One region of the Allobosea sp. GW822-FHT05A11 genome, then DNA from elsewhere that is predicted to be linked to it. Evidence: predicted binding sites of a transcription regulator. Region 1 holds the regulator's gene; each other region holds the start of a gene.

Region 1 (4,763 bases):
CATCGGGACCGGGCGCGATCCGCCCCGCGACCGTATCGCGGGCGATCCCGTCGAGCGCGGTCAGGATGGTCTGGAGTTCCTCGGCCGTCAGCAGGCCGGCGCGACCGAGTTCGGCCGCATGCGCCTTGCCGCCCGCGACATCCTGCGGCACCAGCCTTGCGTGCTCGCCGGCGGCGCTCGACAGCTTCATCAGCCGCGGGTCCGGCGGCTTGCGGAAGCGGCCGCCCCAGAGTCGGGTCGTCTGGTTCATGATCTCGTTCCTCCCGTCAGGGAAGAATGGCCTCTTGACCGAGAGGCCGGCAAACGAAACGATCTCCGCCGAGATAGTCCAAAAAGGAATACCCCATGGCGGCCAGCCGGCCACCCCCGTCAGCCGCGGCGCTGAGGGCGTTCGCGACCGTCGCAAGGCTGGGCTCGACGGCCCGCGCCGCCCTCGCGGTCAACCTGACCCAGAGCGCGGTGTCCAAGCAGATCCTCTCGCTGGAGCATCACCTCGGCACGGTGCTGTTCGACCGCAGCCCGCTCGGCCTCAAGCTCACCGAAGCCGGCGCGATCTACCTGCCCTATGCGGAAGCCGCGCTGGAGCAGATGGAACGCGGCGCGCGGCGTCTCGCCGAGCGCAACGCCATCGCCCGGCCGATCCGCCTGCACATGGTCGCGATCGCCGGCGAGCGCTGGCTGATGGCGCGCTTTCCGGCCTTCGCCGAGGCCCATCCCGGCGTCGACGTGCAGTTCACCAATTACGTCAGCGAGAGCGAGACGGAGGAACCGGATATCGAGATCGCCCATGGCGTCCCGCCCTGGCCCGGAAAGGAGGCGCATTTCCTCTTCGGCCGCGATGTCGCGCTCGTCGCGGCGCCCAGCCTGATCGAGCGGATGGGCGGTTTCCGCCGCGCTGCCGATATCCAGAAGATGACCCTGCTGCAGCACTATCAGATGCCGACCTTCTGGGCCGAGTTCACCGAAGCGCATGATCTGCGCGGCGCAGTGCCAGAGCATACCGTGCGCTACGGCTATTATTCCGTGATCACCAGCGCCGCCGTCGCCGGCCTCGGCCTCGCGCTGGCGCCACGCTGCTACGTCGCCGACGAGCTTGCCTCCGGCGCGCTCGTCAATCCGCTGGGGCTCGGCTTCACCAGCGCCATCGGCTGCTGGCTGACGCGGCCGCTCGACCAGCCGCCGCGGCCCGGGCTGGATGCCTTCATCGCCTGGCTGCGGGCCGAGGCCGAGAGCTTCGACGCAGCGACGCGCGCGCCGCCCCCTTACGTCTGACCCGACCCGGCGAAACCTCCCCCTCGCCTGCGCGTTGTCACCCGAGGAGGAGGAGCCATGCTCACCATTCTGCCCGCCCCCGACCATGTCGCCGCCTATCGGCTGTCGCAAACGCTCACGGCTGAGGATCTCGACGCCATCATGGCCGATATCGACGCCCGGCTCGAACGTCACGAGAAGCTCGGCATCCTCGCCGACATGACCGATTTCACCGACATGACGCTGGCCGCGGCCTGGAAGGACGCGCGCTACAGTCTCGGCAAGCTCTGGGAGCTCAGGCGCTTCCCCAAGGAGGCCGTGATCACCGACAAGGGCTGGCTCGCCGGCTTCGTCGATCTGCTCGACCCGGCGATCCCCTTCGTCAAGGTCCGCGCCTTCAAGCCCGAGGACTATGACAAGGCCCTGACCTGGGCCGGCGATATCGAGGGCGGCCCGAACGCCTGAGGCTTACGCGGCGCCGCTGCGCGCGAAGGTCTCGTCGAAGGCGTAACCCGCGCCGCGCACGGTGCGCAGCGGGTCCTTGGCGTCGCCCGGCGTGATCGCCTTGCGCAGCCGCCCGACATGGACGTCGACCGTGCGCTCGTCGATATAGACGTCGCGGCCCCAGACGGCGTCGAGGAGCTGGGCGCGCGAATAGACCCGGCCCGGCGCCTGCATCAGGAATTCCAGCAGGCGGAACTCGGTCGGGCCGAGATGCAGTTCGCTCCCGGCGCGCCGGACGCGGCGCGTCGTGCGGTCGAGTTCGAGATCGCCGGCCGCGAGCAACCCTGCGACATGGCCAGGCTTCGCTCTGCGAAGAAGCGCCTGGATGCGGGCGATCAGCTCCGGCAGCGAGAACGGCTTCACGACATAGTCGTCGGCGCCGGTCGCAAGCCCACGCACGCGCTCGGTCTCCTCGCCGCGCGCCGTCAGCATGATGATCGGCACGCGCTCGGTATCGCGCCGCGAGCGCAGCCGGCGGCAGAGCTCGATGCCGGAGAGGCCCGGCAGCATCCAGTCGAGCAGGACCAGATCGGGCGTGGAATCGCGCAGATGCAGCTCGGCGTCATCCCCGCGCGCGACGCTGTCGACCTCGAAGCCCTCAGCTTCGAGATTGTAGCGCAGCAGCAGGGTGAGCGGCTCCTCGTCCTCGACGATCAGGATACGTGCGGCCATGATGGCTTCGACCTCAGTTTCCCGTCACCGCTTCGACCTCGATATTGGTCGTGTCGAGCTTCGGCCGGTTCACGTCGAGGGAATCGCCGGTGACGAGGTAATGGATCGTCTCGGCGATATTGGTGGTGTGGTCGCCGATGCGCTCGATATTCTTGGCGCAGAACAGCAGATGCGTGCAGAAGGTGATGTTGCGCGGGTCCTCCATCATATAGGTCAGGAGTTCGCGGAACAGCGAGGTGTAGAGCGCGTCGATCTCGTCGTCGCGCTTCCAGACCTCGAGCGCCTTCTGCTCGTTGGTCGCGGCATAGGCGTCGAGCACGTCCTTGAGCTGGGCCTGCACGAGGCGGCTGATATGCTCGAGACCGACGACCGCACGATGCGGCGGCTGGAACTGCCCGGCGATGGCGACGGCGCGCTTGGCGATGTTCTTGGCGAGATCGCCAACGCGCTCGATGTCGGAAGCGAGGCGGATCGCCGAGATCAGCTCGCGCAGGTCCTGCGCCAGCGGCTGGCGCCGGGCGATGGTGAGCACGGCCTTTTCCTCGACCTCGCGCTGGAGGTTGTCGAGGCGCTGGTCGGCCGAGATGATCTTCTGGGCGAGCGCGGTGTCGCGGCGAACCAGCGCGACCGTGGAATCGCCCAGCATGCGCTCGGCCATGCCGCCCATTTCAGCGAGGCTGCGGCGGATGCCTTCGAGATCGGTGTCGTAGGAGCGGACGATGTGGTCGGTCATAGGGGTGTCCTCCTCGTCGCCGCTTAGCCGAAACGGCCGGTGACGTAGTCCTGGGTCTGCTTCTTGGCCGGGTTCATGAAGATCGTGTTGGTCGGCGCGAACTCGATGACCTCGCCGAGATACATGAACGCGGTGTACTGCGAGATGCGCGCCGCCTGCTGCATGTTGTGCGTCACGATCGCGATGGTGAAGTCGCTCTTGAGCTGCTCCAGCAGGTCCTCGATCTTGCCGGTCGAGATCGGGTCGAGCGCCGAGGTCGGCTCGTCGAACAGGATCACTTCCGGCTTCTGCGCGATGGTGCGCGCGATGCAGAGGCGCTGCTGCTGGCCGCCGGAGAGGCCCATGCCGGAGCTCTTCAGCTTGTCCTTGACCTCGTCCCAGAGCGCGGCGCGGCGCAGCGCGCCCTCGACACGGTCGTCGAGCTCGGATTTCGGCGGCTTCTCGTAGAGGCGGATGCCGAAGGCGACGTTGTCGTAGATCGACATCGGGAACGGCGTCGGCTTCTGGAACACCATGCCGACCCGCGAACGCAATTCGTTCACGTCGACGTCGTTCGAGATGATGTTGCGGCCGTCGAGCATGATCTGCCCTTCCGCGCGCTGCTCCGGATAGAGCGAGTAGATGCGGTTGAAGATGCGCAGCAGGGTCGACTTGCCGCAGCCGGACGGGCCGATCAGCGCCGTGACGTGACGATCACGGAAGTCGAGATTGATGTTCTTCAGCGCCTTGTGCTCGCCGTAGTAGAAATCGAGGTTCTTCACCGCGATCCGGACGGGCGCCTCGGCATCGAGCGACTGGGGGGAGAGTTCAAGGGTCGAAAGCATCGACATTAAGTCCTCAAGGTCGGTCGCGACCGGGTTGGTTTCAAGCTCTACTTGCTGCCGGCGACGATGCGCCGGGCAACGAGCGAGAGCACGAGGATCGAGACGGTGATGATGAGCGAACCGGCCCAGGCGAGCTGCTGCCAGTTCTCGTAAGGGGCGGAGGCGAACTGGTAGATCGTCACAGGCAGGTTGGAGACGCCGCCCACGAGCGAGGGCGAGAACCAGAAATTGTTGTTGAGCGCGGTGAAGAGCAGCGGCGCCGTCTCGCCGGCGATGCGGGCGAGCGCCAGCAGGATGCCGGTGACCATGCCGGCCTTGGCCGCGCGCCAGGTCACCGAGGTGATCACGACGGAAGGCGGCGCGCCGAGCGCGGCGCCAGCCTCGCGCAAGGGGCCGGGCACGAGGTTCAGCATGTCCTCGGTGGTGCGCACGATCACCGGGATCGCGATGATGCCGAGCGCGACACCGCCGGCCCAGCCGGAATAGCCGCGGAACGGCTCGACCAGGATGACGTAGACGAACAGGCCGATCAGGATCGACGGCGCCGAGAGCAGGATGTCGTTGATGAAGCGGATCAGGTTGGCGAGCTGCGAGCCGCGGCCGTATTCCGCGAGCCAGGTTCCGGCGAGCACGCCGATCGGCGTGGCGATGGCGATGCCGAGGAAGGTCAGCACGAAGGAGCCGACGATGGCATTGGCGAGGCCGCCGCCTTCCGTGCCAGGGCCGGGCGTGACCGCGGTGAAGGTGGCGAGCGAAAGCCCGCCGATGCCCTTCACCAC
Region 2 (4,763 bases), on a different contig from region 1:
GACGGAGATGTCGTAGGCCGACATGCGGGCGCGGTCGAGCCAGATGCGCATCGCATATTGGCGCTGGCCGAGAATGCGCACCTCCGCCACGCCGGTCACGTTCTGGACGCGGTCCGAGATGAAACGGTCGGCGAAATCGGTGAGTTCGAGCGGCCCGTGCCGCGAGCTGGTCAGCGAGAGATAAAGGATCGGCTGCGCATCGGCCTCGACCTTGGCGATGACCGGCTCGTCGATCTCGTCCGGGATGCGGCTGCGCACGCGGCTGACGCGGTCGCGCACGTCGGACGCCGCGACGTCGGGATCGACATCCGGCCGGAAGCGCACCTGGATGAAGCTGCGCTCCTGGCGGCTGGTCGAGGAGATGATCTCGATGCCTTCGATGCCGGCGATCGAATTCTCCAGGATCTGCGTGACCTGCGTCTCGATGATCTCGGCCGAGGCGCCGCGATAATCGGTGCGGACCGAGACGACAGGCTCGTCGATATTCGGGTATTCGCGGATCGTCAGCCGGCCATAGGACACGATGCCGATCAGGATCACCAACAGGCTCAGCACCGTCGAGAGAACGGGCCGGCGGACGAAGAGTTCGAAGAGGCTCATGCGTCGGTCCTAGAGCATTTCCGGGTGAGGCGGAGGCCAGTTTGCGTGAAGAAACGAAGGTCCGCGTCAACGAATATGCGACAAAACAAAGAGATGGAGCATTTCGCGGGAAGCGCGGAAATGCTCTAGAGCTGGCTCGTCTGGACAACCTTGTCCTTGATCGCGATGGCGGCGCCGTCGCGCAGCCGCATCTGGCCGGCGGTGATGATCTGCATGCCGGGCGTCAGCCCGTTGACGATCTCCACCTTGCCCGGCAGGCGCTTGCCCAATTCGACGGCGATGCGCTTCGCCTTGCCCTTGTCGACGACGTAGACGATCTTGCCGACGGCATCCGGCACGACCGCCATCTCCGGCACGACGATCGCGTTCTGGCGCTGGTCGACGGTGATGGCGAGGCGGGCGAAGAGGCCGGGCTTCAGCGCGAGATCGGCATTCGGGATGTTGGCGCGCAGGCGGATCGCCCGGCCGTTGACGTCGACCACCGGGTCGATCGCATAGATCTGCCCCTGGAATTTCCGGTCCGGAACCGCGTCGACGCCCATCTGCACGGGCAGGCCCACCTTGAGGCGGCTGAGATAGATCTCGGGCACGCGGAAATCGATTTTGATCGGATCGATGCTGGTCAGCGTGATCAAGGGCTTGCCGACAGAGACGTAATCGCCGACGCCGACCGAGCGCAGGCCGACGACGCCGCTGAACGGCGCCACGATGGTCGACTGCGCCAGCTTGGCCTTGGCGAGCTGGATGCGTGCCTCGCTCGAGGCGAGCTTCGCGCCGGCTTCGTCGAGCGCGACCTGCGTGCCCGAGCCGCGCTGCACCAGCGCCCGCAGCCGCTCATGGGTATCCCGGGCGAGGCTCAGATCGGCTTGCGCCTGCTTGAGTTCGGCATCGAGGATCGCGGTGTCGAGCTTGACGAGATCCTGGCCTGTCTTGACGCGCTCCCCTTCCTTGAAGCCGAGCGCGATGACGCGGCCGGCGATCTCGGGCGCGATCACCACGGATTCGTCGGCGGCGAGCGTGCCGAGCGCCTCGACCTCCTCGCTGACGGTCATGACCTCGATATTGGCCACTTCGACCGGCACGGCACGCGGCCCCGAGACCGCACTGGCCTGGGCCTGCTGCGTGCCGGCGCGCTGGTTGCGGTAAGCATAGTATCCACCGCCCGCAACGGCAGCGACGAGAACAAGAAGGACGAACCGCTTCATCAGGCTGGAGGCTCCGTTGCCGCCCATTGGTCTTAAATGGAACGAAAGGCGTTGCTAAGATGCCGGCGCGCCACAGCGGCACAAAAACATAGGCTTTTGCGCCGATGCCGTATCGATCCGGCCTCACAGCATCAATGCAAGATGCTTGCCGATAAGAGGCCCACCGTCACGGGCATCTCCGCCGCACACAAACATCCGCTTCTATCCTGCCGGTAAGCCGGGAATCGTCCAAGCGCATTCTGGAGACCTCACGAAACGTTGACCGGCTCCTGAGGTGGCAAAATGCTCCTTTCGGGGCCTTCCCAGGCCGTCATGTGCCTGTCATTCGCAGCCGATAGGGCTCGCAGCAATCGAGACGCCTGACCCTCTGGCCCCGGCCGGGCGGGAATGCGCTCATGCCCGTATCGTGCCCGAGAACCTTTCCATGCTGCGCATCGAAGGCCTGACCAAGCGCTTTGGCGACAGGAACGCGGTCGACACCGTGACCCTGACCGTCCCGAAGGGAGAGATGGTCGGCGTGATCGGCCCCTCCGGCGCCGGCAAGTCGACATTGCTGCGTATGCTGAACCGCCTGACCGAGCCGACCTCCGGCAAGATCGTCTGCGAAGAGCAGGACGTCACCGGCCTGAAGGGCGCCTCGCTGCGGCGCTGGCGCCGCGACACGGCGATGATCTTCCAGCAGTTCAACCTCGTCGGCCGCCTGGACGTGCTGACCAATGTCCTGCTCGGCCGGCTGAACCACCGCTCCGCAGCGCTGACGCTGGTCAAGAGCTTCTCCGAGGACGACAAGATCCGCGCCATCGCGGCACTCGAGCGTCTCGATATGGGTCATTTGCTGGCGCAGCGCGCCGAGACGCTTTCGGGCGGCCAGCAGCAGCGCGTCGCCATCGCCCGCGCGCTCGTTCAGGAGCCGCGCATCATCCTGGCCGACGAGCCGATCGCCTCGCTCGACCCGCGCAACACCCAGGTCGTCATGGACGCGCTGTTCCGCATCAATCGCGAGGACGGCATCACCGTGATGTGCAACCTGCACGACCTCGACATCGCCGCGAAATACTGTGACCGCCTGATCGGCATGTCCGCCGGCAAGGTCGTGTTCGACGACGTGCCGCAGGCGCTGACCCGCGAGGTCGCCGCCGAGCTCTACGGCATCGAGGCCAAGGATGCCGGCGCCGAGGCGCTGGATGCGCTCGATGCCATCGCCGTCTCCGAGGCGAAGCGCGTCCGCCAGAAGATCGCCTGATTTCCAGAGATCGCCGGACCGGCCTGAAGGCCGTCGCCGCGAGAAGACCATCCCGACTACGACTACAACCAGGAGCACATCGATGCTGACCCGTCGTCATACCCTCAAGCTCGCCGCCGCCGGCCTCGCGCTCGCCGCCAGCCCGGCTTTCGCACAGGACTGGAAGGCGAAGTATCCCGAGCTCGTCTTCGCGATCATCCCCTCCGAGAACGCCTCCGGCGTTACCGAGCGCTACACCCCCTTCGTGCAGTATCTCGCCAAGGAACTCGGCACCAAGGTCACCTTGCGCATTGCCAACGACTACGCCGCGATCATCGAAGGTCAGCGCGCCGGCAATATCCACATCGCCTCCTACGGCCCGGCCTCCTTCGCCCGCGCCCGCATGACCGGCGCCAGGACCGACGCCTTCGCCATCGAGACCAATCTCGACGGCACCAAGGGCTACCACTCGGTCTTCTACGTGAAGAAGGACTCGCCCTATCAGAAGGTCGAGGACCTCAAGGGCAAGAATCTCGGCCTCGTCGACCCGAACTCGACCTCCGGCAACAACGTGCCGCGCTTCGTGCTCAACGGCATGAAGATCGAGCCGGAAACCTTCTTCTCGAAGGTCGTCTATACCGGCAGCCACGAGAACGCGATCATCGCGCTCCAGCAGGGCACCGTCGACATCGCCGCCAACTGGTGGAACGACGAGCAGGAATCCAACCTGCAGCGCATGGCCCGCAAGAACATGGCCAAGGCCGACGATTTCCGGATCATCTACAAGTCCGAGCAGATCGTGAACTCGCCGATGGCCTATCTCACCGACCTGCCGGAAGAGCTCAAGGCCAAGATCCGCGACGCGGTGCTGAACCTCGCCACCAAGGACAAGGCCGCCTTCGACAAGATCTATGAAGGCAAGCAGGGCCCGCTCGTCGCCGTCGGCAACGAGGCCTATGACCCGATCATCGAGCTCAACAAGTTCGTCGACGACCTCCGCAAGAAGAAGTCGTCGTAAGCAGCACGCCTGCTCTCGCCGTCATGGTCGGGCGTGTCCCGACCATCCACGTCTTCCCTGCCTTCCGCAGCGCTCAAGACGTGGATGCTCGCCACAGGGGCGAGCATGATGGCAGCGGCGCTGCCTAGCGCCCTCTCCGGCAACGGACGCAAGATTTCATGACCCTCGCGATCGACCGCAACGACCCGGCTATCCGGGCCCATGCCGAGGCCTATCGGCAGGCCGCCTCGGCCAAGCGCCGGCAGGCCCTGATCGGCATCGCCGTCTTCATCGCCTGCGTGCTGCTCTCGGCACGCGGCGCCGAGGTCGATCTCGCCAGGTTCTTCGAGAATATCGGCCGCTTTCCGAAATACATCTACGAGACGCTGCCGACGCTTCGGTTGAACAGTCTGAGTGCCGACCTCTCCGAGTGGTATTGGGGCCTGAAGGGCTGGCTGAAGCTGCTCTGGCAGACCGTGCTCATCGCCTATGTCGGCACGATCCTCGGTGTCGCCGGCGCCTTCCTGTTCTGCTTCGCCGCCGCCGCCAATCTCGGCCGCGCCACCTGGCTGCGCTTCGCCGTGCGCCGCTATCTCGAATTCTGCCGCACCGTTCCGGAGATCGTCTTCGCGCTGATCTTCGTCATCGCCTTCGGCCTCGGCCCGCTGCCCGGCGTGCTCGCCATCGCCATCCACACCATGGGTGCACTCGGCAAGCTCTTCTCCGAAGTGGTCGAGAA
Region 3 (4,763 bases), on a different contig from region 1:
GCAGTGCGACGCAGGAGCGGGCGATGGCGTCGAGGCGCGGGTCGGGCGAGGGCGTCGTCATTCCGCCATGTTAGCGTGTTCAAGCGCTGCTGCCAGCAGGCCTGCTGCGACCTGCGACATCGCATCCGCCGGCGTTCACTTTATCGCAGGGCGCTTCCTTGACTCTCCGGACGCCCGCGCCTATCTCCCCGCCATCTGTTAGCACTCCCATCAGGTGACTGCTAACAGCCTCCCCCGGGAGCCCTTCAGCGGCACCCGAAACGAATAAGACCGAGAGGAAGACAGAACCATGAAGTTCCGTCCTTTGCATGACCGCGTCGTGGTCCGTCGCCTGGATGGCGAAGAGAAGACCAAGGGTGGCATCATCATTCCCGAGACCGCCAAGGAAAAGCCCCAGGAGGGCGAGGTCATCGCCGTCGGTTCCGGCGCGCGTGACGAGGCCGGCAAGCTCGTTGCCCTCGACGTCAAGAAGGGCGACCGCGTCCTGTTCGGCAAGTGGTCGGGCACCGAGGTCAAGATCGATGGTCAGGACCTCCTGATCATGAAGGAATCCGACATCATGGGCGTCGTCGGCTGATAGCCGCCTGACCGCTCTCTTCCGTTTCCAGTTCAAGGAGTAGCTCTCATGGCTGCTAAAGACGTCAAGTTCGGCACCGATGCCCGCGACAAGATGCTGCGCGGCGTGGATATCCTCGCCAACGCCGTGAAGGTCACGCTGGGTCCGAAGGGCCGCAACGTCGTGATCGAGAAGTCGTTCGGCGCCCCGCGCATCACCAAGGACGGCGTCACCGTCGCCAAGGAAATCGAGCTTTCCGACAAGTTCGAGAACATGGGCGCCCAGATGGTCCGCGAAGTCGCTTCGCGCCAGAACGACCATGCCGGCGACGGCACCACCACCGCCACCGTTCTCGCCCAGGCGATCGTCCGTGAAGGCGCCAAGTCGGTTGCGGCCGGCATGAACCCGATGGACCTGAAGCGCGGCATCGACCTGGCCGTCGAGGCCATCGTCGCCGACCTCAAGAAGAACTCCAAGAAGGTCACGTCGAACGCGGAAGTCGCGCAGGTCGGCACGATCTCGGCCAACGGCGACGAGTCGGTCGGCAAGATGATCTCGACCGCCATGCAGAAGGTCGGCAACGAGGGTGTCATCACCGTCGAGGAAGCCAAGACCGCCGAGACCGAACTCGACGTCGTCGAGGGCATGCAGTTCGACCGCGGCTATCTCTCGCCGTACTTCATCACCAACTCGGAGAAGATGGTCGCCGAGCTGGAAGACCCCTACATCCTGATCTTCGAGAAGAAGCTGTCCTCGCTCCAGGCGATGCTGCCGATCCTCGAGGCCGTCGTGCAGACCGGCAAGCCGCTGCTCATCATCGCCGAGGACGTCGAGGGCGAGGCCCTGGCCACGCTCGTCGTCAACAAGCTCCGTGGCGGCCTGAAGGTCGCGGCCGTCAAGGCTCCGGGCTTCGGTGATCGCCGCAAGGCCATGCTCGAGGACATCTCGATCCTGACCGCCGGCCAGATGATCTCGGAAGACCTCGGCATCAAGCTCGAGACCGTGACGCTCAACATGCTCGGCCGCGCCAAGAAGGTGCGCATCGAGAAGGAGAACACCACGATCATCGACGGCGCCGGCAAGAAGAAGGACATCGAGGCTCGCGTCGGCCAGATCAAGGCCCAGATCGAGGAGACCTCCTCGGACTACGACCGTGAGAAGCTCCAGGAGCGTCTGGCCAAGCTCGCCGGCGGCGTCGCGGTCATCCGCGTCGGCGGCGCGACCGAGGTCGAGGTCAAGGAGAAGAAGGACCGCGTCGACGACGCCCTGAACGCGACCCGCGCTGCGGTCGAAGAAGGTATCCTTCCCGGCGGTGGCGTCGCGCTCCTGCGCGCCCTGTCCTCGGTCAAGGGCATCAAGACCCAGAACGACGACCAGAAGACCGGTGTCGAGATCGTCCGCAAGGCGATCGCCGCTCCGGCCCGCCAGATCGTCGACAACGCCGGCGATGACGGCGCGGTCGTGATCGGCAAGCTGCTCGAGGCCAAGGACTACTCCTACGGCTACAATGCCCAGACCGGCGAGTACGGCGATCTGGTCAAGGCCGGCATCATCGACCCGACCAAGGTCGTGCGTACGGCGATCCAGGACGCGGCTTCGATCGCTGGCCTGCTGATCACCACCGAGGCGATGGTTGCCGAGCAGCCGAAGAAGGACGCCCCGATGCCCCCGATGGGCGGCGGCGGCATGGGCGGCATGGACTTCTGATCCATCCACCTACCGAGACTACGGAAGGCCCGGCGCAAGCCGGGCCTTTTTCATTTCACGACACTGTCATCCGCCGGCCATCCGGCTGTCGTCGCGGGCGCGCATCGAGGCGCCTTCAACTTCACCGCGACAGAGATGATCATGCCCACACGCCGCCTCGTCCTCGCCGGCCTCGCCGCCAGCAGCGTCGCTCCCGCCTTCGCTCAAGGCTCGGACTGGCGCCAGAGCATCAAGGAGGTGCGCTTCGGCGTCTCATCCGCCGAGAACGAGGCCGGCGCCATCGCCCGCACCCAGCCGATGGTGGATTACCTGTCGCAGCGCCTCGGCGTGCCCGTGCGCTTCTTCCGGGTCGCCGACTATGCCGGCCTGGTCGAGGCGATGCGCGCCGACCAGGTCGATTTCGCCCGCTTCGGCCCCGCGGTCTACGCGCTCGGCCGCCGCGTGCTCGGCGACAAGCTCCAGCCGCTGCTGCGCGATGTCGATAACCACGGGCAGGAAGGCTATTACTCCGTGCTGCTGGTGCGGTCGGAGAGCCCCTACCAGAACCTCGCCGATCTCAAGGGCAAGGTGATGGCCTTCGCTGATCCGAACTCGACCTCCGGCTACGCCTTCCCCTCCTATTTCCTGCGCAAGCAGGGCATCGATCCGAAGACCCATTTCAGCGGCACGGTCTTCTCCGGCGGCCACGACAATTCGGTTCTGGCGCTGGTGCGCGGCCAGTTCGATATCGTCGCGACCCACCAGACCAATACAGAGCACGGCGTCGCGCAAAGGCTCGCCGATCGCGGGATGATCCCGGCCGGCTCGACCCGGGTGATCTGGACCTCGCCGCTGATCCCGGCGAGCCCGTTCTCGACCCGTGCCAACCTGCCGCAGGGGCTGAAGGACGATTTCGTCGCCGCCATGAACGGGATGAAGGAGGCGGCTCCCGAGGCCTGGAAGAGCTTCACCGACGGCCATGTCTCGCACTATGCGCCGGCCCGGCACGAGGATTATCTCGACGTGATCGCCGTTACAGAGGAGCTGGAAGCCCAGCGCAAGGCGCGCAGCGGCTGAGCGCGGGCGGGGCCTTTTCCAGCCTCGCGATGCCGCCTGCCGCACCGCCATGCATTTCCCGACAGGACTGATGAAAGCTTGGGCAGTGCCTTCCGCCGGCTTCCTGGCTTATACAGGCGGCAAGCGATCCCTGTCGGGCTCGCGCGCCAAAGTTGCATGCCGTAGGGAGATGCAGATGAAAAAGTCACAACTTCTGTCCGGCGCCGCGCTCGCTGCCGCGCTGTTCCTCTCCGCCCAGGCCGCGCAGGCTGACATCACCATCGGCCTCGTCGCGCCGCTGACCGGCCCGGTCGCCGCCTATGGCGACCAGGTCAAGAACGGCGCCCAGACCGCCGTCGACGTGATCAACAAGAATGGCGGCGTGCTCGGCGAGAAGCTCGTGCTGAAGCTCGCCGACGATGCCGGCGATCCGAAGCAGGGCGTCTCCTCCGCCAACCTGCTCGTCGGCGACAAGGTCAAGTTCGTGGTCGGCCCGGTGACCTCCGGCGTCGCCATGGCGGTCTCGGACGTGTTCTCCGAAAGCGGCGTGCTGATGGTGACGCCGACCGCGACCTCGCCGGCGCTGACCACCCGCGGCCTGACCAATGTCTTCCGCACCTGCGGCCGCGACGACCAGCAGGCCGACATCGCCGCCGCTTACGTCCTGAAGAACTTCAAGGACGCGAAGATCGCGATCGTCCATGACAAGGGCACCTACGGCAAGGGCCTCGCCGACGCCTTCCAGAAGGGCATCAATGCCGGCGGGCTCAAGGAAGTGATCGCCCTGACGGTCAATCCCGGCGACAAGGACCTCTCGGCCGTCGTGACGCGCCTGAAGGCTGCGAATGTCGACGCCATCTATTTCGGCGGCTACCATCCCGAGGGCGGCCTGCTCGCGCGCCAGCTCGCCGACGCCGGCGTGAAGGCGACGATCATCGGTGGCGAAGGCCTCTCCAACACGGAGTTCGCGGCGATTGGCGGCGACCGTGCCACCGGCACGCTCTTCACCAACGCGACAGACGCGCTGAAGAACCCCGACTCGGCCCAGGCCGTCGCAGCGCTGAAGGAGAAGGGCATCCCGCCGGAGGCCTTCACGCTCAACGCCTACGCCGCGGTCGAGGTGCTCAAGGCCGCGATCGAGAAGGCCGGCAAGCCGGGCGATGCCAATGGCGCCGCCAAGGCCCTGCATTCCGGCATGCCGGTCAAGACCGCGATCGGCACGCTGACCTATGGCAAGACCGGCGACCTGAGCTCGCCGAGCTTCTCGATGTACAAGTGGGACGCCGGCAAGATCGTCGCCGCCGAGTGATCGGCCGGCGGTCGAACCGCCCGTCTTTTCGAGCTTCGCGCCCCGGACGAGCCCTGCTCGTCCGGGGCGTTTCGCTTCAGGGTCCGCTGGATCGCGGACGGCTCGCCGCGACCTCTCCGGCAGATGACAATTTGCTCATCCGGGCGCGTCGCCATT

What was found. The regulator PhoB, encoded in region 1, activates phosphate uptake and scavenging genes when phosphate is short. The targets are predictions, from matches to a motif close to TGTCATNNANCTGTCAT.
Region 2: a site for PhoB is predicted at 2,114-2,130, ahead of phnC (phosphonate ABC transporter ATP-binding protein). Genes of this name have one in related genera too.
Region 3: a site for PhoB is predicted at 2,317-2,333, ahead of phnD (phosphate/phosphite/phosphonate ABC transporter substrate-binding protein). Genes of this name have one in related genera too.

What each region holds. Positions count from the first base shown of each region.
Region 1 is NZ_JBXAMI010000001.1:436,398-441,160, reverse strand. Features, by position in the region: gene argH (argininosuccinate lyase) at 1-250, opposite strand, end outside; gene AC1RLU_RS02155 (LysR family transcriptional regulator) at 346-1,272, shown strand; gene AC1RLU_RS02150 (SpoIIAA family protein) at 1,330-1,716, shown strand; gene phoB (phosphate regulon transcriptional regulator PhoB) at 1,720-2,427, opposite strand; gene phoU (phosphate signaling complex protein PhoU) at 2,441-3,160, opposite strand; gene pstB (phosphate ABC transporter ATP-binding protein PstB) at 3,184-3,990, opposite strand; gene pstA (phosphate ABC transporter permease PstA) at 4,032-4,763, opposite strand, start outside.
Region 2 is NZ_JBXAMI010000009.1:123,471-128,233, reverse strand. Features, by position in the region: gene AC1RLU_RS25695 (efflux RND transporter permease subunit) at 1-600, opposite strand, end outside; gene AC1RLU_RS25690 (efflux RND transporter periplasmic adaptor subunit) at 726-1,805, opposite strand; gene phnC (phosphonate ABC transporter ATP-binding protein) at 2,230-3,048, shown strand; gene phnD (phosphonate ABC transporter substrate-binding protein) at 3,131-4,045, shown strand; gene phnE (phosphonate ABC transporter, permease protein PhnE) at 4,204-4,763, shown strand, end outside.
Region 3 is NZ_JBXAMI010000003.1:138,692-143,454, forward strand. Features, by position in the region: gene AC1RLU_RS10220 (MarR family winged helix-turn-helix transcriptional regulator) at 1-61, opposite strand, end outside; gene groES (co-chaperone GroES) at 290-577, shown strand; gene groL (chaperonin GroEL) at 626-2,263, shown strand; gene phnD (phosphate/phosphite/phosphonate ABC transporter substrate-binding protein) at 2,405-3,319, shown strand; gene AC1RLU_RS10240 (branched-chain amino acid ABC transporter substrate-binding protein) at 3,495-4,607, shown strand.